2 regions of the Pseudomonas sp. E315 genome follow, and region 1 is predicted to be linked to the other one. Evidence: predicted binding sites of a transcription regulator. Region 1 holds the regulator's gene; the other holds the start of a gene.
What was found. The regulator FliA, encoded in region 1, starts transcription of late flagellar genes. The targets are predictions, from matches to a motif close to CTAAAGTTTNNNNNNNNNNNGCCGNTAA.
Positions count from the first base shown of each region.

Region 2: flgM (flagellar biosynthesis anti-sigma factor FlgM) is a predicted target of FliA. The motif match lies at 1,680-1,707, and genes of this name have one in related genera.

Region 1 covers NZ_JBUZPJ010000001.1:87,940-99,555, forward strand. Annotated here, with positions in the region: gene flhB (flagellar biosynthesis protein FlhB) at 1-34, shown strand, start outside; gene ACZRJQ_RS00440 (hypothetical protein) at 144-713, shown strand; gene ACZRJQ_RS00445 (REP-associated tyrosine transposase) at 836-1,294, opposite strand; gene flhA (flagellar biosynthesis protein FlhA) at 1,538-3,667, shown strand; gene flhF (flagellar biosynthesis protein FlhF) at 3,678-4,991, shown strand; gene fleN (flagellar synthesis regulator FleN) at 5,111-5,944, shown strand; gene fliA (RNA polymerase sigma factor FliA) at 5,941-6,681, shown strand; gene ACZRJQ_RS00470 (chemotaxis response regulator CheY) at 6,885-7,256, shown strand; gene ACZRJQ_RS00475 (protein phosphatase CheZ) at 7,278-8,066, shown strand; gene ACZRJQ_RS00480 (chemotaxis protein CheA) at 8,132-10,336, shown strand; gene ACZRJQ_RS00485 (protein-glutamate methylesterase/protein-glutamine glutaminase) at 10,386-11,516, shown strand; gene ACZRJQ_RS00490 (flagellar motor protein) at 11,516-11,616, shown strand, end outside.
Region 2 covers NZ_JBUZPJ010000022.1:18,081-29,696, forward strand. Annotated here, with positions in the region: gene ACZRJQ_RS21275 (chemotaxis protein CheV) at 1-743, opposite strand, end outside; gene flgA (flagellar basal body P-ring formation chaperone FlgA) at 822-1,592, shown strand; gene flgM (flagellar biosynthesis anti-sigma factor FlgM) at 1,744-2,070, shown strand; gene ACZRJQ_RS21290 (flagella synthesis protein FlgN) at 2,119-2,586, shown strand; gene ACZRJQ_RS21295 (flagellar brake protein) at 2,677-3,417, shown strand; gene ACZRJQ_RS21300 (MFS transporter) at 3,468-4,784, opposite strand; gene ACZRJQ_RS21305 (glutamine synthetase family protein) at 4,878-6,119, opposite strand; gene ACZRJQ_RS21310 (histidine-type phosphatase) at 6,456-7,766, shown strand; gene ACZRJQ_RS21315 (DUF2971 domain-containing protein) at 7,952-8,131, opposite strand; tRNA gene ACZRJQ_RS21320 (tRNA-Arg) at 8,527-8,603, opposite strand; gene ACZRJQ_RS21325 (hypothetical protein) at 9,113-9,343, shown strand; gene ACZRJQ_RS21330 (PA3371 family protein) at 9,362-9,541, shown strand; gene phnN (phosphonate metabolism protein/1,5-bisphosphokinase (PRPP-forming) PhnN) at 9,533-10,111, opposite strand; gene ACZRJQ_RS21340 (Arc family DNA-binding protein) at 10,473-10,799, shown strand; gene mgtE (magnesium transporter) at 10,944-11,616, opposite strand, start outside.

The DNA.
Region 1 (11,616 bases):
GCCGATCCCGCCGGATTTAAGGCGTGATGAGTGAGGCTTGGGCTGGCGTACTGTCACTGTTGCCAGTAGAGGCTTCGCGTAAATCTGCTTAACTTGGGTAGCGGCTGTCATTTTGGCTCGCGGCCAGGCAATGGAGATTCGCGATGTCGATCGAGTTAACCCTTATCCCCCAAGGCTCGGCCAGCACTTACGCATTGAGTGACTCGCGGTCTATTGCGTGTGTTGATCTGGAGAGCCCATTTACGACCTTTCCAGTGCTGGATGGCACCTTTGCAATCTTTTGGCTGGATCAGTTGCAAGGTCAGCAGGTGATTGGTTTTGGTAATCAGGGTTCTAACTTGTTGGCGTTGATTGCGCTGCCCACCGTGCCTGAGGGCAGTGGGCATGCGCAGTATTACGACGCAATCATGGAGCGCTGCCATAAAGAGCGTGATTCGATTTTGTCTTTTATGCGCAAATCCTTGAGTTTTGAGGGGATTAATGGGCGTTGTGTGCGCAGTTTTATTTTGTACAAGTTGGTGCGCCAGTTGCAGTTGGCCAGCATACCGGTGTGGGAAGACCGTGTGCGGGCAGGGGATGGGCGGTGTGGGCAGATTTTGATTGGTGGGCGCGGGTCGCCTCGTTATGAGCCTAATCGCAGGATTGATGTGGCGTTTGAGTCCAGTAGTAATGCGTGTTTGGTGATTGATTTAGGGGAGTGGCGCTGGAATTAGTTTTGGTGTTTTGAGTGGCGGGGGGGGGTATACCCGTTTGAAAATCACCTAAGTTGGAGCTGCCGCAGGCTGCGATCTTTAACAATCAATAGATCGCAGCCTTCGGCAGCTCCTACCCGCGATCACAGCCACACGGCATCCCACAAGGGGTAGTCACCAATTTTGCTCACGAGCCCGGCGCGGATTGGGTTCATGACGATATACCGGGCGAGCGCTTTCAAATCGTCTTCGCGGCGCAAGCCTCTGTCGTGATAGCCCCGCTGCCAAATGCGCGTACTCAGGCCTGATCGCATGTTCAAGGCTTTGCTGCTGCGCGATTTGACGCGGCACATCAGTTCGGCCAGCGTGCCTTTGTTCAGTTGAATCAACCAGTGGAAATGATCAGGCATGACGACCCATGCTAGTGAGGTGACCAGCCCTGCGTCATGTGCTTGCCGAAATTGTTCGGCCACTAAGCGGCCAGTAGGCCAGTCGACAAAAAGAGGGGTTCGCTGATCGACCACTGATGTCAGCAGGTAAATCTGATTGGGCTCTGATGAGCGTCCCTTGCGTAATCGGCAGCTGCTCGCACTGATTGGCATTCCATTACCTGCTATTGGCTAGACGCTGCAAATCATAGTGCGGCGCTTTTGCGCAGGCCGATCAGAACATGGTCTTTATATTTCAATGAGCCTTCAGAGCGCCGCCCCGGCATCCCCAGCCTGTGACAAAGGCTCTGCCCACACAGAAATATGGCCATTTGCCAAAGTTGGAAGGTTTCTTGCAATGGCAGGCTCCACGGCGCATATGGCGTCAAAAGTTTGCTAAAGGTTTGTGCAATGTCATTGGATCGCTCTCAGTTAATCAACGGTGCACGCAACGGTCTGGCCGGTTTGGGTCAGGGGCAGTTGGGCGTGCCGCTGTTGCTGCTGGTCATGCTGGCCATGATGATGTTGCCAATCCCGGCGTTTTTGTTAGACGTGTTTTTCACGTTTAACATTGCGCTGTCGATTGTGGTGTTGCTGGTGTGCGTCTATGCCCTGCGCCCACTGGATTTCGCGGTATTCCCGACCATTTTGCTGGTCGCAACCTTGATGCGTCTGGCGCTAAACGTGGCTTCGACCCGGGTGGTGATGCTTCACGGGCAAGAAGGGCACGCCGCCGCCGGTAAGGTGATTCAGGCCTTCGGTGAGGTCGTGATCGGCGGCAACTACGTGGTCGGTATCGTTGTGTTCGCGATTTTGATGATCATCAACTTCGTGGTGGTCACCAAGGGCGCGGGGCGTATTTCTGAGGTGAGCGCGCGTTTCACCCTCGATGCCATGCCAGGTAAGCAAATGGCAATCGACGCCGATTTGAACGCCGGTTTGATCGATCAGAACCAAGCCAAGGCCCGTCGTCAGGACGTCGCCCAAGAGGCTGAGTTTTACGGGTCGATGGACGGTGCCAGCAAGTTTGTGCGCGGTGACGCCATTGCTGGTCTGTTGATTCTGTTTATCAACCTGATTGGCGGCATGGCGGTCGGTATTTTCCAGCATGGGATGACGTTCAGTGAGGCGGGTAAGGTTTACGCGCTGCTGACGATTGGTGACGGTTTGGTGGCGCAATTGCCTTCTCTGTTGCTGTCCACTGCGGCGGCGATCATGGTGACCCGTGCTTCGGGCTCCGAAGACATGGGCAAGCAGATCAATCGCCAGATGTTCGCATCGCCTAAAGCCTTGGCAGTGTCGGCTGCCATCATGGCGGTGATGGGGATTGTGCCCGGCATGCCGCACTTTTCTTTCCTCAGTTTGGCCGCAGTTGCAGGTGGCATCGCGTACCTGATGTGGAAAAAGCAAAGCGTGGTCAAGGTGCAGGCGCTGCAAGAGGTGCAACGCCAGCAAGAAATGCTGCCTTCGCCCGCTCGTGCTCAAGAAACCAAAGAGCTGGGTTGGGATGACGTCACGCCTATCGACATGATCGGTCTGGAAGTGGGTTATCGCTTGATCCCGCTGGTGGATCGTAATCAAGGCGGTCAGCTATTGGCGCGGATCAAGGGCGTACGCAAAAAGCTGTCCCAGGACTTGGGCTTTTTGATGCCGACGGTTCACATTCGCGACAACCTCGATTTGGCCCCTAGCGCTTATCGCCTGACCCTGATGGGGGTGATTTTGGCTGAAGCAGAGATTTACCCCGACCGCGAGCTGGCGATTAACCCCGGTCAGGTATTCGGCACGTTGAACGGAATTACGGCCAAAGACCCGGCCTTTGGTCTGGAAGCAGTGTGGATTGAAGTCAGTCAGCGCAGTCAGGCGCAATCCTTGGGCTATACCGTGGTGGATGCCAGCACTGTGGTAGCCACTCACTTGAACCAGATTTTGTACAAACACTCCCATGAGCTGATTGGTCATGAAGAAGTGCAGCAATTGATGCAATTGCTGGCCAAGGCTTCGCCCAAGTTGGCTGAAGAGTTGGTGCCGGGTGTGTTGACGTTGTCGCAACTGCTGAAAGTGTTGCAAGCGTTGTTGGCCGAGCAGGTGCCAGTACGCGACATTCGTAGTATTGCCGAAGCCGTCGCCAACAATGCTCACAAGAGTCAAGATACTGCCGCTTTGGTTGCCGCGGTGCGGGTCGGGCTCTCGCGTGCAATCGTGCAAAGCATTGTAGGCGTTGAGTCTGAGCTGCCAGTTATCACGCTGGAGCCAAGGTTGGAACAGATTTTGCTCAATAGTCTGCAGAAGGCAGGACAAGGTCAGGAAGAGGGCGTTCTGCTGGAGCCGAGCATGGCTGAAAAGCTACAACGTTCGCTGATCGACGCGGCCCAACGTCAAGAAATGCAAGGCAATCCGGTGATCTTGTTGGTAGCCGGCCCGGTACGCGCGATGCTTTCGCGGTTTGGACGCTTGGCGGTGCCAAACCTGCATGTGCTGGCGTACCAGGAAATACCTGATAACAAACAAGTCACCATCGTTGCGACAGTAGGCCCTAACGGCTGAGGTTTGGTTTATGCAAGTGAAGCGTTTTTTTGCCGCCGATATGCGTCAGGCCATGAAACTGGTTCGTGATGAGCTGGGGGCTGATGCCGCCATTATTGGTAACCGCCGCATTGCAGGCGGTGTTGAATTGACGGCTGCGCTGGACTACAAACTGTCCGCGCTGGCCCCGCGTGTGCCAAACATTGAACTTGAAGAAGAGCTGCGCAAGACCCAATCGCGCATTGTTTCGGCTCAGGCCGAGCTGAGCCTGCGCGGTGAAGGCGATGCTGAAGTCAGTCGCCAGCTGTTTGCCGGCTTGCCGCTGACCGCCGCCGAGCCGTTGATTGAGCCAACCTTTGAAGAACCGCCGCGCCCAGCGCCCAGCGTTGCACCGTCGATGGATCAGCGCGCTTTTGACACCATGCGCTTTGAGCTCAATGGCTTGCGTGAGTTGCTAGAGGTTCAGTTGGGGTCGCTGGCCTGGAATCAGCTACAAGGCAGCAAGCCTGCACAAGCTAACTTGTGGCGCCGCTTGCAGCGCATTGGGTTGTCGGGGCCGCTGTCTCGTGACTTGCTTGAGCAAGTCGCCGAAATTGAAGAGCCGCGTCAAGCCTGGCGCATGTTGTTGGCGCATTTGGCGCGAATGATTGCCACCCCGGAACTTGAACCGCTGGAAGAGGGCGGCGTCATTGCGATGGTCGGCCCGGCGGGTATGGGCAAGACCACCACGCTGGCCAAGCTGGCCGCGCGTTACGTGCTCAAATACGGCGCGCAGAATATCGCCTTGGTGAGCATGGACAGCTATCGGATTGGCGCGCAGGAGCAGCTCAAAACGTTGGGCCGCATCTTGAATGTGCCGGTGACTCACGTCGCGCCGGGTCAGTCTTTGGGCCAAACCCTTGAGCCGTTGGTGCGCAAGCGTGTGGTGCTGGTTGACACGGCGGGCTTGCAAGCCAGCGACCCGGCGTTGCGTCTGCAACTCGAAAGCCTTGCCGGGCGCGGTATTAAAGCCAAGAACTATTTGGTATTGGCCACCACCAGCCAAAAGCAGGTGTTAACGGCTGCATATCACAGCTACAAACGGTGTGGGTTGGCCGGTTGCATTCTGACAAAACTGGATGAAACCGCCAGCCTGGGTGAAGTGCTGAGTTTGGCGATCAGTCATGAGCTGCCGGTGGCCTACCTGACCGACGGCCCGCGTATCCCGGATGATCTTCACTTGCCGCGTCGTCACCAATTGGTGAGCCGTGCGGTCAGTGTGCAAATGCAGGAAGAGCCAAGCGAAGAAGCTATGGCCGATATGTTTGCTGATATTTATCACAGCCCCTCCAAACGAGTCGGCTGAGCGAGTAATGATTACGTTGCAATGTACCTACATTGATGGCCTGCAAGGTTTTGTTCCAGTGCGGAACGCGCAGCCAACCTCTGTAGCCGCGTCTAAGTAAGACAAGGTAAAGAAAGATCATGGGCAGCATGCATCCCGTACAGGTGATCGCAGTGACCGGCGGCAAGGGTGGCGTCGGTAAAACTAACGTTTCAGTCAACTTGTCGCTGGCTCTTGCCGAGCTGGGCAGACGAGTCATGTTGCTGGACGCTGACCTTGGGTTGGCTAACGTCGACGTCTTGCTGGGACTGACCCCAAAATTTACCCTGGCCGACGTGGTTGAGGGCCGTTGCGAGCTGCGCGATGTGTTGCTGCAAGGCCCCGGCGGTATTCGTATCGTGCCGGCGGCTTCGGGCACTCAGAGCATGGTGCACCTGAGTTCGGCGCAGCACGCCGGTCTGGTTCAGGCCTTTAGTGACATCGGCGACAACCTGGACGTGCTGGTGATTGACACCGCTGCCGGGATTGGTGATTCAGTGGTGAGTTTTGTGCGCGCCGCCCAAGAAGTGTTGCTGGTGGTGTGTGACGAACCGACCTCCATTACCGATGCTTATGCGCTGATCAAACTGCTCAACCGTGACTACGGCATGAACCGCTTCCGTGTGTTGGCAAACATGGCGCAAAGCCCGCAGGAAGGCCGCAACCTGTTTGCCAAGCTGACCAAGGTGACGGACCGCTTTTTGGATGTGGCCCTGCAATATGTCGGTGCAGTGCCTTACGACGAATGTGTACGCAAAGCCGTTCAAAAACAGCGCGCTGTTTACGAAGCCTTCCCTCGCTCCAAATGCGCGCTGGCCTTCAAGGCAATTGCCCAAAAAGTTGACACTTGGCCTTTGCCTGCCAACCCACGCGGGCACTTGGAGTTCTTTGTTGAGCGACTGGTGCAGCAAACGAGTGCGGGACCGGTCTTATGACAGCCAGTGGCTATCGCATGTACAGCAAGTCGTCGCGTGACAGCCAATATGAGCTGATCGAACGTTACGCCCCTTTGGTCAAGCGTATTGCCTACCACTTGTTGGCGCGTTTGCCAGCCAGCGTGCAAGTCGAAGACTTGATCCAGGCGGGCATGATCGGCCTGCTTGAAGTGTCCACCAAGTACGACGCAACCAAAGGCGCGAGTTTCGAGACGTACGCGGGTATTCGTATCCGTGGCGCGATGCTTGATGAAGTGCGAAAGGGCGACTGGGCCCCACGCTCGGTACACCGCAATACCCGCATGGTCAGTGATGCAATCAGGGCAATTGAAGCAAAAACCGGTTGTGACGCTAAAGATCACGAGGTTGCGGCCGAACTCCAGTTAAGCCTTGATGATTATTACGCGATTTTGAATGACACCCTGGGCAGCCGCCTGTTCAGTTTCGACGACCTGTTACAGGACGGCGAGCATGAAGGGCTGCACGAGGACGGCGCCAGCGCTCACCTTGAGCCTTCGCGAGACCTGGAAGACGAGCGCTTTCAGGCCGCATTGGCTGAGGCGATCGCCAATTTGCCGGAGCGTGAGCGACTGGTATTGGCGCTGTACTACGACGAAGAGCTGAACCTCAAAGAAATCGGTGAGGTTCTGGGTGTCAGCGAATCGCGAGTCAGCCAGTTGCATAGCCAATGTGCGGCGCGTTTGCGCGGGCGTTTGGCGGAATGGCGAGCACGCTGATACCGGTAGGTTTTGAATTTATGTAGGAGCGAGCGTGCTCGCGATGAAAGTCGATGCGTGTTGATTGATACGCCGTGTCGCCTGCATCGCGAGCACGCTCGCTCCTACGGGTTTTAACGTGGCATGTATACCGAATTGATTGAATGGCGCGCCCAGGTGCTGAGCGCGTTTAAGACTGCTTGGAGGTCGAATTGGACAAGAACATGAAAATCCTCATCGTTGATGATTTCTCAACGATGCGGCGGATCATTAAAAACCTGCTGCGTGACCTTGGGTTCACCAACACGGTGGAAGCAGATGACGGCACAACAGCGTTGCCGATCCTCAATCAGGGGCATATCGACTTTCTGGTGACTGACTGGAACATGCCGGGCATGACCGGTATTGACCTGCTGCGCCACGTGCGTGCCGACGAAAAACTCAAGCACTTGCCCGTGCTGATGGTGACGGCTGAAGCCAAGCGCGAGCAGATCATCGAAGCGGCTCAAGCCGGGGTTAACGGTTATGTCGTCAAACCGTTTACTGCCTTGGCACTCAAAGAAAAGATCGAAAAGATCTTTGAGCGCATCGGCTGATCGATTCGTCACGGGGGTGCTATGGAGCATAAAGAATCAAACCAGGGAGACTTTGAGTCGACCCTGAAGAAACATGCTCACGAATTGGTCGAAAGCCTTGAAAAAGGCCAGTTCGGCGATGCAGTGCAACTGATTCACGAACTGAACCAAACCCGCGATCGCGGTTTGTATCGGGAAGTGGGCAAATTGACGCGTGAGTTGCACAGCGCAATCGTCAATTTCCATATCGATCCGAGCACGCCGCAAGCCGAAGAAGTGTCCCAGATCACGGATGCGACCGAACGTTTGTCTTATGTTGTGCGCCTTACGGAAGCGGCCGCTAACAGGACGATGGATTTGGTGGAAAGCAGCACGCCCATCGTCAACAGTTTGGGGGCCGAGGCTAAAGCATTGAGTGCTGATTGGGGGCGTTTTATGCGCCGCGAAATCAGTGCTGAAGAGTTTCGCGAGTTAGCGAGGCGTGTTGACGGTTTTCTGACACGTAGCGAAGAAGAAAGCCACATTGTGGCCAGTAATCTGAACGACATCCTGTTGGCTCAGGATTACCAGGACCTTACCGGCCAAGTCATCAAACGCGTGACGCAGTTGGTGACCGAAGTCGAAGGTAACTTGCTTAAACTCGTGCTCATGGCCAGCCAGGTCGACCGCTTTGCGGGGATCGAACATGACCGTGATGCACTGCTCGCTGAAAATAATCCGCAAAAAAACCTGACTCAGGGTGAAGGTCCGCAGATTCATGCCGATAAGCGTGATGACGTCGTGTCCGGTCAGGACGATGTAGACGATTTGCTATCCAGTTTAGGTTTCTAGGTTTCGAGTAGGCGTGCGGGCAGTGTTGCCCGACGCTCAAAGACCTTATTTCAAGGAGCACCTACATGAGCTTCGGCGCCGATGAAGAAATCCTTCAGGATTTCCTGGTTGAAGCCGGCGAGATTCTAGAGCAACTGTCCGAACAACTGGTCGAGCTTGAAAGCCGCCCAGATGACGCTGACTTGCTCAATGCAATTTTTCGCGGTTTTCACACTGTAAAAGGGGGCGCCGGCTTCCTCCAGCTCAATGAGTTGGTGGAGTGCTGTCACATCGCCGAGAACGTGTTCGACATCCTGCGCAAGGGTGAACGACGGGTCGACTCCGAGCTGATGGACGTGGTCCTTGAAGCCCTGGACGCTGTAAACGGTATGTTCAGCGAAGTGCGTGAGCGCAGCCCAATCACGGCCGCGACGCCTGAATTGTTGGCAGCGCTGGCACGCTTGGCCGAGCCTGCGTCTGCTCAGCCGGTTGAAGTGGCACAACCAACGCCTGAACCAGTTGCTCAGGCGCCTGTTGCCAGTGAAGGCGGTGATATCACCGATAACGAATTTGAACTGCTGCTGGACTCGCTCAATGCGGTCAAAGCAGCCGCGGCCGCACCTGTTCAGCCCGCAGCCGTCGCGGCGACGGGTAGCGACGAAATAACCGATGCCGAGTTTGAGTCGTTGCTCGACCAATTGCACGGCAAAGGCCAGTTTGCACCTGATGCTGTGGCTTCAGCGGCCCCCGTCAGTGAAGCTGCCCCGGCCGCTGCGGCCAGCAATGACATTACAGACGACGAATTCGAAGCCTTGCTTGATCAGTTGCACGGCAAGGGCTCGTTCAGCGCTGATGCGCTGGACACCTCTGCGCCAGAAGCTTCGACCCCACCCGCAGCTGGCAAGGGCGAGCTGATCAGCGACCATGAATTCGAATCGCTGCTTGATGAGCTGCATGGCAAAGGCAAGTTTTCTGCCGAAAGCCCGGTGGTTGCGGCAACTGCCGCTGCAGCCCCGGCAGCTGTAGCAACTCCGGTAGCGAAAAAGGCTGAAGCTGCAGCCCCGCGTCCGGCCCCGGCCCGCGCACCGGCTGCACACCCTGACAAACCGGTCGCCTCCGAAGCCGAAACCACTGTGCGGGTTGACACTGCGCGCCTCGACGAAATCATGAACATGGTGGGCGAGTTGGTGTTGGTGCGTAACCGTTTGGTGCGTCTGGGGCTTAACAGCAGCGACGAGGCCATGTCCAAGGCGGTGTCCAACCTTGACGTGGTGACCGCAGATCTGCAAACCGCGGTGATGAAAACCCGCATGCAGCCGATCAAGAAAGTCTTTGGTCGCTTCCCGCGTTTGGTTCGCGACTTGGCGCGTCAACTGAAAAAAGAAATCAACCTGGAACTGGTAGGCGAAGAAACAGACCTGGACAAAAACCTGGTCGAGGCTTTGGCCGATCCGCTGGTCCACTTGGTGCGTAACGCGGTCGACCACGGGTGCGAAACCCCGGAAGAGCGTGAAGCCGCCGGTAAGTCCCGTTGCGGCCGCGTCATTCTGTCCGCTGAGCAAGAAGGCGACCATATCCTGCTGTCGATCTCTGACGACGGCAAGGGCATGGATGCGAATGTGCTGCGTGGCATCGCGGTCAAAAAAGGCTTGATGGACAAGGACGCTGCTGACCGCTTGAGCGAGTCCGACTGCTACAACCTGATTTTTGCGCCGGGCTTCTCGACTAAAACCGAGATTTCTGACGTGTCGGGTCGTGGTGTGGGCATGGACGTGGTGAAAACCAAAATCGCCCAGCTCAATGGCTCGCTCAATATTTACTCGACCTTGGGCCAAGGCTCGAAGATCGTGATCAAGGTGCCGCTGACACTGGCGATCATGCCGACGCTGATGGTGATGCTGGGCAATCAGGCGTTTGCGTTCCCACTGGTCAACGTAAACGAAATCTTCCACCTCGACCTGTCGCGCACCAACGTGGTGGACGGTCAGGAAGTGGTGATCGTGCGCGATAAAGCGCTGCCTTTGTTCTACCTCAAGCGCTGGTTGGTGGCGTCTGCCGCCCATGAAGAACAGCGTGAAGGGCATGTGGTGATTCTTTCGGTGGGCACTCAGCGCATCGGCTTTGTGGTCGATCAGTTGGTTGGTCAAGAAGAAGTGGTCATCAAACCGTTGGGCAAAATGCTTCAGGGCACGCCGGGCATGTCGGGAGCCACCATTACAGGTGATGGCCGTATTGCCTTGATTTTGGATGTTCCGAGCATGCTCAAGCGCTACGCCGCACGGCGTATTTGATTCTGGTGGAGCGGGGCGGTTGCGCCTCGCGCTGCCTAACGGAGTGTTTATGGTAGTCAAGGTTTTGGTGGTGGACGATTCGGGCTTTTTCCGCCGCCGTCTCACGGAAATTCTATCGTCTGATCCGACGATTCAAGTGATCGGCACCGCTACCAACGGCAAGGAGGCCATTGATCAGGCGCTGGCGCTCAAGCCAGACGTGATCACTATGGACTACGAGATGCCAATGATGGATGGCATCACGGCAGTGCGGCACATCATGCAGCGCAGCCCGACCCCCGTGCTGATGTTCTCCTCGCTCACACACGAAGGTGCTCGCGTTACGCTGGATGCACTGGACGCTGGGGCTGTGGATTTTCTGCCGAAAAACTTCGAAGACATCTCGCGTAACCCCGAGAAGGTCAAGCAATTACTGTGCGAAAAAGTACACAGCATTTCGCGCAGCAATCGGCGTGTTTCCAGCTACAGCGCGCCACAGCCGCCAGCAGCGCCGCAGCCTGTGGCAGCGCCTGTTACGAACAGTTTTGCCACGCCAACGCCGCCTGCTCCTCGCACCACGCCAATTGCCAGCCGTAGCGCACCCGTTGCTGCAGCCACGTCGCCTGCGCCAAAGCGCAAGGCCTACAAGTTGGTGGCCATTGGTACTTCAACCGGCGGGCCTGTGGCCCTGCAACGTGTGCTGACTCAATTGCCGGGCAACTTCCCTGCGCCGATTGTGTTGGTGCAACACATGCCGGCTGCCTTCACCAAAGCCTTTGCCGAGCGCTTGGACAAGTTGTGCCGCATCAGCGTCAAAGAAGCTGAAGACGGCGACATTCTGCGTCCGGGGCTGGCGCTGCTGGCGCCGGGTGGCAAGCAGATGATGATCGATGGTCGCGGCGCGGTACGCATCCTGCCGGGCGACGAGCGTCTGAACTACAAGCCCTGCGTGGACATCACTTTTGGTTCGGCAGCTAAATCCTACGGCGACAAAGTTCTGGCGGTGGTGTTAACCGGCATGGGCGCGGATGGCCGTGAAGGTGCGCGTCTGCTCAAGCAGGGCGGCAGTAACGTCTGGGCGCAGGACGAAGCCAGCTGCGTCATCTACGGCATGCCGATGGCAATCGTTAAAGCCAATCTGGCGGATGCGGTGTACAGCCTTGATGAAATTGGCAAGCACTTGGTCGAGGCCTGTCACTGATGGATGTACTCAGCCTTATCGGGATCATCATGGCCTTTGTCGCCATTATTGGTGGCAACTACTTAGAAGGCGGCCATTTGGGCGCTTTGGCCAATGGCCC
Region 2 (11,616 bases), on a different contig from region 1:
GTGTAGCCGTCCATTTCCGGCATCTCGATATCCGAGATCATCATCAGAAATTCTTGCGACGGGTCTTTGCCCTCCTCCACCATTTTGCGCAGGTACTCCAGCGCTTGACGGCCATCGTTGAGCGATATCACTTCAACGCCAACCGTTTGCAGACAGCGGGCCACTTGCTTGCGGGCCACCGACGAATCGTCGACTGTCAGCACCCGCAAAGACACTGCCTTGTTTTGGGTTTCGATATCCACCACACCGTGGGAAATACTTTCCGAAGACGGCGACACCTCAGCCAAAATCTTTTCGACATCGATGATTTCGACCAGTTGATTATCCAGCCGCGTCACGGCTGTCAGGTAATGGTCACGCCCAGTCCCCTTGGGCGGCGGATGAATTTCTTCCCAGTTCATGTTGACGATACGCTCGACCGAGCGAACCAAAAAGCCCTGAGTTTTAGTGTTGTACTCGGTGATGATCACAAACGGGTTGCTCTGATCTTTCAGTGCGCCCGCGCCAGTGGCCATCGCCAGGTCGAGAATCGGGATGGTCGCACCGCGAATGCTGGCGACACCACACACGACCGGATTGGATTTTGGCATCAACGTCAGCTTGGGGCATTGCAGCACTTCCCGGACTTTGAACACGTTAATCCCATAAAGCTGTGGCCCATCCAGACGAAACAACAACAGTTCAAGGCGGTTTTGCCCGACCAGTTGAGTGCGCTGGTTAACCGAATCCATTACCCCAGCCATACTCGGCTTCCTCTGAAAAACTTTAAGTTGCGACGCACATTGCCCGCGAAACGGCACGGGCCTTGCTATTTATTCGGTATGAACGCGAAAACGACAAATTTCTGCCATAGACCGATTGTTCAGACACTGCGCCGCCATTGTCTTGGCGTCCTTGCGATTGGCTGTCTGTTCAGCGTTGGCGCACCGGCCTCGGCTGACGCTTTTACCTCTCCTGATCAGCTTATCGGCGTGACCCAAGGCTTTCTTGAATTCACTGTCGAAGACTACCTTGCCACCAGCCAAACGGAAGGGCGTTATCAGATCCAAGTCAACAACCTCGATCCACGTCTGCGTCTGGCTCATTGCGACAAGGAATTGACAGCCACCCTTGAAAGCCCAGCTCAGCCTTTAGGCCGCGTCACCGTAAGGGTACGGTGTGAGGGTAGCGCGCCTTGGACCATCTTCGTACCGGCACAGGTCAAGTTATTCCGAGATGTGGTCACTCTGACGCACCCTCTCAAGCGCGGCACCGTGATTGGTTACGACGATGTAACGCTGCGTGAGCGCGATATCAGCCTGATTAATCAAGGTTATTTGACCGCCACCGAGCTGGCAGTAGGCCAGAAGCTTGTGCGACCAGTGGTCAGTGACCAAGTGTTGACGCTCACTCATTTGGAACAAGCCGCCGCCGTGCGCAAAGGCGATCAGGTGGTTATCAACGCTCGCAGCGGCACACTAAGTGTCAAGATGCCCGGCGAAGCCTTGTCCGACGGTGGTTTGAGCGAGCAGATTCGAGTCAAGAACCTTAATTCAAAACGGGTAATCAAAGCGCGCATTACAGGCCCCGGCCAAGTTGAGGTGGCCTTGTAGGACAGTTGGCATAGACCTCTTAACTTTCCTACACTGTCGCTTGACGCAGATCAGTGCCGATTTGTATCAACCTGTGATTAAACGAGCCTAAAGTTTTTCCGGGTATGGCCGAAAACATGGCAAGCGTCCAAATACCCAGAGGTTTTTCGTTATGGTCATCGACTTCAGTCGCCTTAATAGCACTGCGCCTTTAACTGGCAGCACACGCAGCAATGCAAGCCAGGAAGCAGGCAGCGCCACGCAAGCGGCCCCTGCAAAATCGGCTGAGCAAAACAGTGTCAGCGCCCCGAGCGGGGAATCTGTACACCTGAGCAGCGAAGCTCAACAACTGAAAAAAATCAGCGACTCGTTGAGCGATCAACCCATCGTTGACAAAGGCCGCGTAGCCGAACTGAAACAAGCTATTGCCGATGGCAGTTACCAAGTCGACAGCAACCGGGTCGCCAGCAAACTGCTTAACTTGGAAGCCCAGCGCTAGGCCTCGGCCAGTGCCAGGCTTTTGGACGCTTAACCCCCAGAGCCAGCCATGCACGACACTACTTTATTGCAACTGATCAATGACGATCTTGCACCTGCTGAGCACTTGCTCGGTTTGTTGCAGGACGAAACCGTCGCCCTTCAAGGGCGCGACATGTTAGTGCTGGAGAACATTCTGGCGCGCAAACAATCGTTGATCATTTTGCTTGAGCAGCATGGCCGCAAACGCAGCGAAATACTGGCAGCCCTCGGCTTGCCAACCAATCGTAGCGGCCTTGAACAGCTCGCCAGCCACTCCAGCCTGGGCGAACAACTGCTCACCCAAAGTGAAGTGCTGAACCAACTACTCGCTCAATGCCAGGCAGCCAACGCGCTGAATGGTCAGTCGATCCAGACCCAACAGGCGATTACCGCCAATCAACTGCGCATCCTTCATGGCGGTGAAGTCCCGACGTTGTATGACGCTCGTGGTTCAACCGCGATGCTCAACAAACCTCGCGCCTTCAGCCAGGCTTGACGCTAAGCGCTCGCACTATCAAGACATGCCGCATACTGGCAAAATGCCGCCTTTGCGTGTTGTTGTAATTTGTCTGGAGATTGATGAACTGTGTCCACTGCCGAAGATGCTCCGCAGCCTCCAAAGGTATTCACCTCCGCCTTGGAAATTTCCGCCACCTTGCGGATGCTAAAAGAGAGCCATGACCCGCTGATCATCACCTTCCATGAACGCAGTCAACGCTTCCAGAGCTATTTGGTTGAAGTAGACCGCGAGAGCAATATGCTCGCCTTTGACGAAATGATCCCCCGCGATGGAGAGCGCTTTCTTGAAGCTGGCGAGCCTTTTCGTATTGAAGGCTTTCATGACGGTGTACGCATTGCCTGGGAATGCAGCACTCAACTAACCATTGAAGAAAAAGATGGCCACCGTAGCTATCACGGCGCCTTGCCGAGCGAAGTGGTGTATCACCAGCGTCGAAACGCCTTTCGCGCCGCACTCAAGTTGGCGCAACTGGTAGATGTAGAAGTAGACGGTGACAAAATCAAGTCCCCCGTCAGAGGCAAGCTGCTGGATGTGTCTGCCACAGGCTGCAAATTGCGCTTTGAGGGTGATATCAGCGAACGCCTGCAATTGGGCCAAGTCTATGAGCGCTTTGGCGCTGCCCTGCCCTTTGGCGCCATGATCACGCCTGTTGAGCTACGTTATTTGCACTTTGAAGAGCGGCTCAACATCACCTTTGCAGGCATGCGTTTTCACAACATGAGCGGTGCTGTGCAACGCCAGGTCGAACGTTTTGTGTATCAACTGCAACGTGACGCACGACGCTTCGACAAAGACGACGATTATTGACCTGTAAACGGTAGCGCAGGCCGCGATCCAATCGCAGCCTGCGCCAGTCGTTACAGAGGTTTGGTTTCAGCGTCGGTATCCACCACTTCAGGGTCGGGCTCCACACTGGCTTGCATCTGATCCTGCACCACTTGCTCATCAACCCTGGGGTCAAGCGCAGCCACCAGCGGCGAGCTGGACATGCTGTCCGGCATTGCCACGTGATGCAGCGGTGCATCGTCGACCTGATGCAAGTTGGTGACCGCATTGGGTCGAATACGCCACACCAGCACCACACTGGCCAGACTGAAAAACGCGTAAAGCATTTGACTGCCCAACACCTTCATCAACACCCCGGCCACCAGCGGCCCGATGCTGGCACCTACTCCGTAGGTCACTAACAGCATGGCCGTCAGTGAGACTCGGCGCTCTGCTTCAATGTGGTCATTGGCAAATGCCACCGCCAACGGGTAGATGCAAAACTGCAGCAAAGCACTCAGACAGCCCGCCACAAACAGCACTTCGAGCGGCACCGAAGGCAAGATTGCCAGTGGCAATGAAACCACTGCCATCATCAGCGCGAAAATACGAATCAGCAGCGGACGGTCATACCGATCCGACAGCCAGCCCAGCGGCCACTGTGCCAGCAAGCCAGCGAAAATGCAGCAGCCCATGTACAAACCAACCAGCTCCGTCGAAAGCCCTTGCTGAGAGGCATAAAGCGGCGCCAAGCCATAAAACGAGCCCACCAACAAGCCTGCTCCCAGCACTGCCACCAGCGATTGCGGGACGCGCTTGATAAAAAACTTTGGATCCATCGGTGCAGGGCGCAAAGGCGCCGGGTGAATACGCCGAGTCATGGCCACTGGCACCAGACACAAGGCAAAACACAACGCCACCAGCATCAGCAACTCTGGGCCGAGTGCAGGGTGAATGACCAAAATCAGTTGACCCAGCACCAGCCCCAAGTACGAAGCAATCATGTACAGGCTGAACACCACACCACGCTGTTTGGCATCTGCCTGCTCATTGAGCCAACTTTCGATGACCATGTACTGGCACATCATCCCCAAGCCGACAATCAATCGCAGCAGCAACCACGCGGGCAACCAGTCAGTTAGACCATGACACAGCACCGCCGCGCCGACGATACCCGCACAAGTGGCATAAGCCCGAATGTGCCCGACTCTGGCAATCAGTCGGTGGCCAATTTTGCCGCCCAGCACCAGGCCAAAATAGTTGGCGGCCATCAAGGCACCAATCCACAGGCCATCGACATTGTCGGCCGCCAAACGCAGGGCAAGGTAGGTACTCAAAAGGCCTGAGCCGATCAACATCATCAGCGAGGCGAAATACAAGGCTCGAAAAGACTTCCAGATTTGGCGCATTGGCTTCCCGTGCGGCTCCTCGTGCAGACAGTCGGGCACATACCCGACCGTCACAGGTTCAAACGCTCAGCCAATAGACCGAGGTCGAAACGATTAAGCCTGAGCCGCCAACACTCGACGTTCCCAGGGCGTTATTTCGTCATAGAAACTGGTGAGTTCCAGGGTCTTGGACGCAATGTAACCTTCGATGAACTCCTTGCCGAACAGTTCCATTGCCAAGTGACTGCGTTTTAGACGCTCAAGGGCGGCATGTAAGGTACAAGGCAATGACAACGCTTCTGGCACTTGGAATTCACCTTGAATCGCAGCAGTAGGTTCCAACTGATGCTCGATGCCATGCAAACCTGCTGCCAGGCTGGCAGCAATAGCCAGATACGGGTTGGCATCGGCACCTGGCAGGCGGTTTTCGACACGTCGCGCCACTGGCGAACTGGCCGGGATGCGCAAGCCTGCAGCCCGGTTATCGTGCGACCAACAGGCATTGTTCGGCGAAGCATACGGATGGCACAGACGCTGAAAGGAGTTCACGTTAGGCGCAAACAGGGCCGTAAAGTCGGCCATGCCTGCCTGCTGCCCGCCGATAAAGTGACGGAACGTAGCGGTTGGCTGCCCCGCCTCGTCGCTGAACACGTTGCGGCCCGTGCCCAGCTCAACCACGCTTTGGTGGATGTGCATCGAGCTACCTGCCGTGTGCGCCAACGGTTTGGCCATGCACACGACTGTCAAGCCATGTTTAAGGGCCACTTCTTTAAGTAGGTGTTTAAACAAGAAGGCCTGGTCGGCCAGCAGCAACGGATCACCATGCAGCAGGTTGATCTCAAATTGGCTGACGCCCATTTCGTGCATAAAGGTGTCACGCGGCAGGCCTAACGCGGCCATGCAGGCATACACCTCACTAAAGAATGGTCGCAGCCCGTTGTTGGAGCTGATGCTGAACGCCGAGAAGCCATCTTCACGACGACCGTCCACACCTACGGGCGGTCGAAACGGCTGAGTAGGATCGGTATTGGGCGCAAACACAAAAAACTCAAGCTCAGTCGCTACCACCGGCGCGAGCCCATGAGCGGCGTAACGAGCAATCACTGTTTTGAGTTGGCCACGTGTCGACAAACGAGAGCTTTGACCCGCCAACTCATCGGCATCGCAAATAGCCAGCGCCCGTGGCGCTTCACTCCAGGGCAGGCGATGAATATGGGCAGGGTCTGGCACCAACGCTAAATCGCCATCATCACTGCCGTAGAAACGCGACTCCGGGTAACCGCCCATGATGCATTGCAGCAATACACCCCGCGCCATCTGCAACCGACGACCCTCTAAAAAACCCTCGGCGGTCATCACTTTGCCGCGCGGCACGCCATTCAAATCGGGCGTCACACATTCAATTTCATCAATACCGGCTAGTCGCTGTACGAGTGAGCCCTGGCCATCGGTCGTCATGACGCGTTCCTTGTTGTTTTATGCGAGCCGCGAACGGCGACCCGTACAAAATACGCACCACCCGTTCGCGATTTCAAGCACCGGCAAAGTAATAGAGATTCAAACCTCATTAATCTGCATGCGCCCGCATTGAAAAACCAAAACTGTCAAATTCAGCAACTAGACTCTGCGCAAATTCTGTCTGGCAAGCACACGCACGATGTTGCTTTGCACATTGTCATTTAAGGAAGAACGATGAAGCGATCTGTGGTCACCCTCCCCCACCTCCTTACCAGCCTGCTGCTGGCCTGCGCGCTCAGCCCGACGGCTTTTGCACAAAACCCGAGCAGCGATGGCTACGTGCTGGATAAAGTCGTTCAGGTCAGTCGTCACGGGGTTCGCCCACCGACTGCCTCCAATGAAAAACTGCTGACAGCCGTGACCAAACGCCAATGGCCTGTTTGGCTGGTCCCTTTCGGCAACCTGACAGGTCACGGCTATACGGGCGCAGTTGAGATGGCACGGTATCGCGGGCAAGTGCTGCGCAACGCAGGTCTGATCACACAGAGGTGCCCGGACACCAACCAATTGCTGGTACACGCCAGCCCTTTACAACGCACCAAGGCCACTGCCCAAGCCTTACTCGACGGCATGTTCCCCGGCTGCGGCTTTCAACCCACCTATGTAAAAGGCAAACAGGATGCTCTGTTTCAGGCCAATGAGATGAGCTTTGCGGCCCTTGATCCAGAAAAAGCCAAGACACAGATTCTCAAAGCCTTGGGTGGCAGTGTTGAAGCAGCTCAAGCACGCTACAAGCCCTTTGAAGAAAAGCTAAAGGAAGTCGCTTGCTTGCCCGGTGCCGACTGCCCTTACGGCACACAACCCTGGAAATTGGAGCAAAACGAAAAGGGCCGCTTTTCAATCAAAGGCTTGAGCGCGGGCGCCAACATGGGCGAAGTGTTCCGCCTTGAATACAGCCAAGGCTTACCACTCAATAAAGTGGCGTTTGGCAATGCTCGCAGCGCCGCGGAAGTCTCTAGCCTGATGGTGCTGACCAAGGCCAAGTATGACTTCCTTAACGACATTCCTTACATTGCCAGCCGCGGCGCGTCCGAGCTGATGAACCAAATATCTCTGGAACTCAAACAAGGCACCCCACTGGCAAACAAAGAGGCGCAAAGCACCCCGCCAGACGTTCCGCTGATGCTGCTGGTGGCCCACGACACCAACATTTCCTACCTGCGCACCATGCTCGGTTTTGGCTGGAAACTGGGTGACTACATCGAGAACAACATTCCGCCGGTTGGTACATTGCAGTTTGAGCGCTACAAGGAAGTCAAAACGGGCGAATACTTTCTGCGCATCGCTTTTGAGGCCCAGTCGATGGATCAAATTCGCAACTTGACTCAACTAACCGACGCAGAACAGCCCCTCAAGGCCGATTTTGAAAGCGCCAAAGACTGCCGTAAAACCAGCGTGGGCCTGCTCTGCCCACTCAAAGGCGCGCTGGTTAAAGTTGATCAGAACATCGACCCAACAGCGTTAACGCCTTACACCTTCCAATAATCTGCGGCGCTGTACTGCGGTGGGGCTTAGCGCTCCACCGTTTAAGCCTGGCGATACTTTTTCACACTGTATTCAAACGACTTCTGACTACAGGGCTCATCACAATCGGTTCAAATCAGCATGATCAATCAAACATCAGCCCGTTTATTTCATCACTGGTATGTTTATTAACATCAAACTCAGCATTAAAAGAGTGCAAGCCTGTATTTAATAAGCGCCGAGAATCTGCCCGTCATCACCTCATGGCCGTAAATACATTTTTCGAGGCGGAAACCATTTGATTCGCAAAATTTTTTCACTGCATGAAAATCGAATCCTAAGCAGTAACCGCTACTGCTTGGGCAATTACCACGCCACTGACTCAAAAAATCAGGAGTTTCACTGAGTCAAGCTACGTAAAGGTCGTCAGTTGATAACGACTCCAAGCGAGTACGAAGCTCCCACCCGAAGACCTCAAAGATAGCCGCTATCATACAAATTACTTGCTATGCGCTTAGCGAAATCGAGAGCGTGGGGAAACGCTGCCGAGTTGTATAAAAGTGAGTCTGAGTAACCCGCATTTTTTGACCGCCGAGAAGGCCAATCAAACCACCTTGTTTCGTGTATTGGTAAAGCGTATCCATACCTTCCCTGATATGTATTGCGAAAAAGCCCCACCAGGAAAACCTGAGCGGGGCTCATTCTTTTGCGTCTTGCTGTCATCCTGCCGTCACAGAAGAGTCAGTCATAACGCTGAATAGGCTGGAAGCCTTAAAAAATATGGTGTCCCAGGCGGGGTTCGAACCTGCAGCCTTCCCCTTAGGAGGGGGATGCTCTATCCAATTGAGCTACTGAGACAAAAACGGTACATCGATCGTTAGCGTTTCACGCAAACGACGGCGTGCATGTTAACGGCCATGCCTGAGTTTGTCATGTCGTCCTTAGGCTTTTTAGCTGTCAGTTGTTGCTAGCAAGCCAGCGCAGCAAAGACGTCTCTCAGCGCCTCAACTCGCTCTCACACACATTTATGTCAGTGGCGAAAGCAGCCCCACTAGAGTCAATGCTGTTTGCTCACGGCCATTGAACTCATGCAGCCACCACGCGTTATCGTTGACGTCCTTCACGACCAAGCTCGCTACAGCAGGTTCTGCTGGCTTAAGTGATCAGCATTGAACTCACGAGACCTGCTAGTTTCTTGCATCGTGCAATTTGCACTAGCCCAAAAAGCCATCATTGCAATTTGCAACTCCATCACGCCTTAAATTGTGAGCAAGAGCCTGTTTTATAAGGCTTTTATCGGTATCCTGCGTTGGCACGAAGGGTGCACCACTAACCGTATTCCGTACAGGCCTTCAGAGATGACCGCCATGAACAGCACACTGTTACTGTTAAATGCCCTCGCGCTGGCCGTTTTGGTCATTTTCCATTTTCAACCTGAGCACGCTGCCACCGAGCAAAATGCTGAAATAGCTGACACCCACCAACCGCTAAAACAGCTGCCACAATTAGCCGTTATGACGCACGCCAATAATGTTGTGTCCCACCTGACTGCCGAGCATGCAAGTGACGCTGTTCAAAGCGAACGCTGGGTCTTTTGAAGAGAGTTTTAGAAATTCATGTCCAAACTAGCGTTGGTTTTTTTGATGTTGGCCCTACTGAGTCTGGTCACCGATGTGTTCAACACCGGCGGCGAATTCGGCAACCTGCCCTTGATAGCGGCGGCCCTGTTTTTTAGCTGCTGGCTGGTGGCATTGTTCATCGGCCGCCGGATCAAATTTGACCCGCAGTTACGCTGAGTCCGGGAGCGCATTGGCTTCATCTACCAGCGCTAACAATCTTTGAACACCCACCTCTAATGCCGCTGAGTTATCCAAAACGTGTACGTGCTGCGCTTCAAGCGCGCTTACCGAACTGATAAACAAGTCATTGCGTTTTAGCCGAGCACTGATGTCTTCAAGCGTCTCACGCCCCCTTGCCAATAAGCGTTGGCGCAGAACGGCCGTATCAACCCGCAACATAATTGCCAGCAAAGCCGGATAGCGCTTGCGGGCTTGATCCAGATAACCCCTGGATCCGTTAACCAGCACATGACGCCCTGCGTTGAGCCAATTATCGAGCTGCACCGGGATGCCGTAATCCAGCCCATTAGCCTGCCAACTCAAAGCAAAGGCACCCTCTTCGTTGAGCGAATCAAAGCGCTCGCGGGACACACTCAGGGCGTCCTCTCCGACCGCTTCGGCAGAGCGCGTAATCACGCGCCTGACAACCTCACACCCACGAGCCTGCAACTGTTCACGTGCGGCATCAATCAGGCTGTCCTTGCCTGAGCCCGAAGGCCCCATCAAGTAGATCAATTTGCCGGGCATGCTCAAAACCTCAAAGGACGTGGCCATCTGCGACACAACATTTATTTCAATATAACCAGGGTCAAAATTACGATTTTCTAGCGTCTAACTGAGGTTAAAAACGGCTCCATATGAGCTTTCAGATGAACGGCCAACCTGCAAACTATCCAAACCAATACACAATTCTGATAATCACTACTGGCATAAAGCCTTTATCCGGTTCAATATTTGTCACAGAATTGACGCCAAGGAAGTGGCAGATTTGAGGCATGATGCGGGCCTCCTAGCAATTCAGGTTGAACATTTGGCCAGAAGGACGGTCTTAAAAGACATCCTGCGGCCAATTCCGAGAACCGCTCCCCTGAACTTACCGGTTAACTATATGCGCCCATTGAAACAGGCAATTTATTCGAGCCGCACGGCTGACAAATTCGTCGTACGTCTGCCAGACGGAATGCGCGAGCGCATCGCTGAAGTGGCTCGCAACCATCACCGCAGCATGAACTCAGAAATCATCGCTCGCCTTGAACAAAGCCTTATTCAGGAAGGCGCACTGGGTGACGAACTCAGCATGCGCCTGGACAGCCCTGAGCTTTCGCTGCATGAACGTGAGCTGCTGCAACGCTTCCGTCAACTGTCGCATCGCCAACAAAACGCTTTGGTTTCACTGATTGCACACGACACTGAAATGGCTGCTGACGCATCCTGATCCAAACCAAATACTAAAAAGCCAGCACTGCGCTGGCTTTTTTTATGGGTCGCATTCGGGCCAAAAACCAAAACACCCTCATTGCTCCAGATACAAAAACGGCCTGATCAGGGCAATATCCAGATCAAGCCGTTGCGGTGTTAGTCAGAGCAGGAAAATCGTTGCCAGCCCCAAGAAGATAAAGAACCCACCACTGTCAGTCATCGCCGTGATCATCACGCTCGCCCCCATCGCCGGATCGCGACCCAATCGGGCGAGTGTCATGGGGATCAGCACCCCCATCAACGCCGCTAACAGCAGGTTAAGCGTCATGGCTGCCGTCATCACCACGCCCAGTGACCAACTGCCATACAGCAGATACGCCACTACGCCGATCACACCGCCCCACACAAGGCCGTTGATCAAGCCGACGGCTAATTCTTTACGCATCAAACGCGAGGTGCTGCCTGTATTAACCTGATCAAGCGCCATCGCTCGCACAATCATGGTAATGGTCTGGTTGCCGGAGTTACCGCCAATACCCGCAACAATTGGCATCAGAGCCGCCAGTGCCACCAACTTTTCAATCGAGCCTTCAAACAGGCCGATTACACGTGAAGCAATGAATGCTGTAATCAAGTTAACGGCCAACCAGGCCCAACGGTTACGCAGGGACTTCCAGACCGAGGCAAAAATGTCTTCCTCTTCACGCAGACCAGCCATGTTGAGGACTTCGTTTTCGCTCTCTTCACGAATCAGGTCGACCATTTCGTCGATGGTCAAACGGCCAATCAGCTTACCGTTTTTGTCGACCACGGGCGCCGAGATCAAGTCGTAG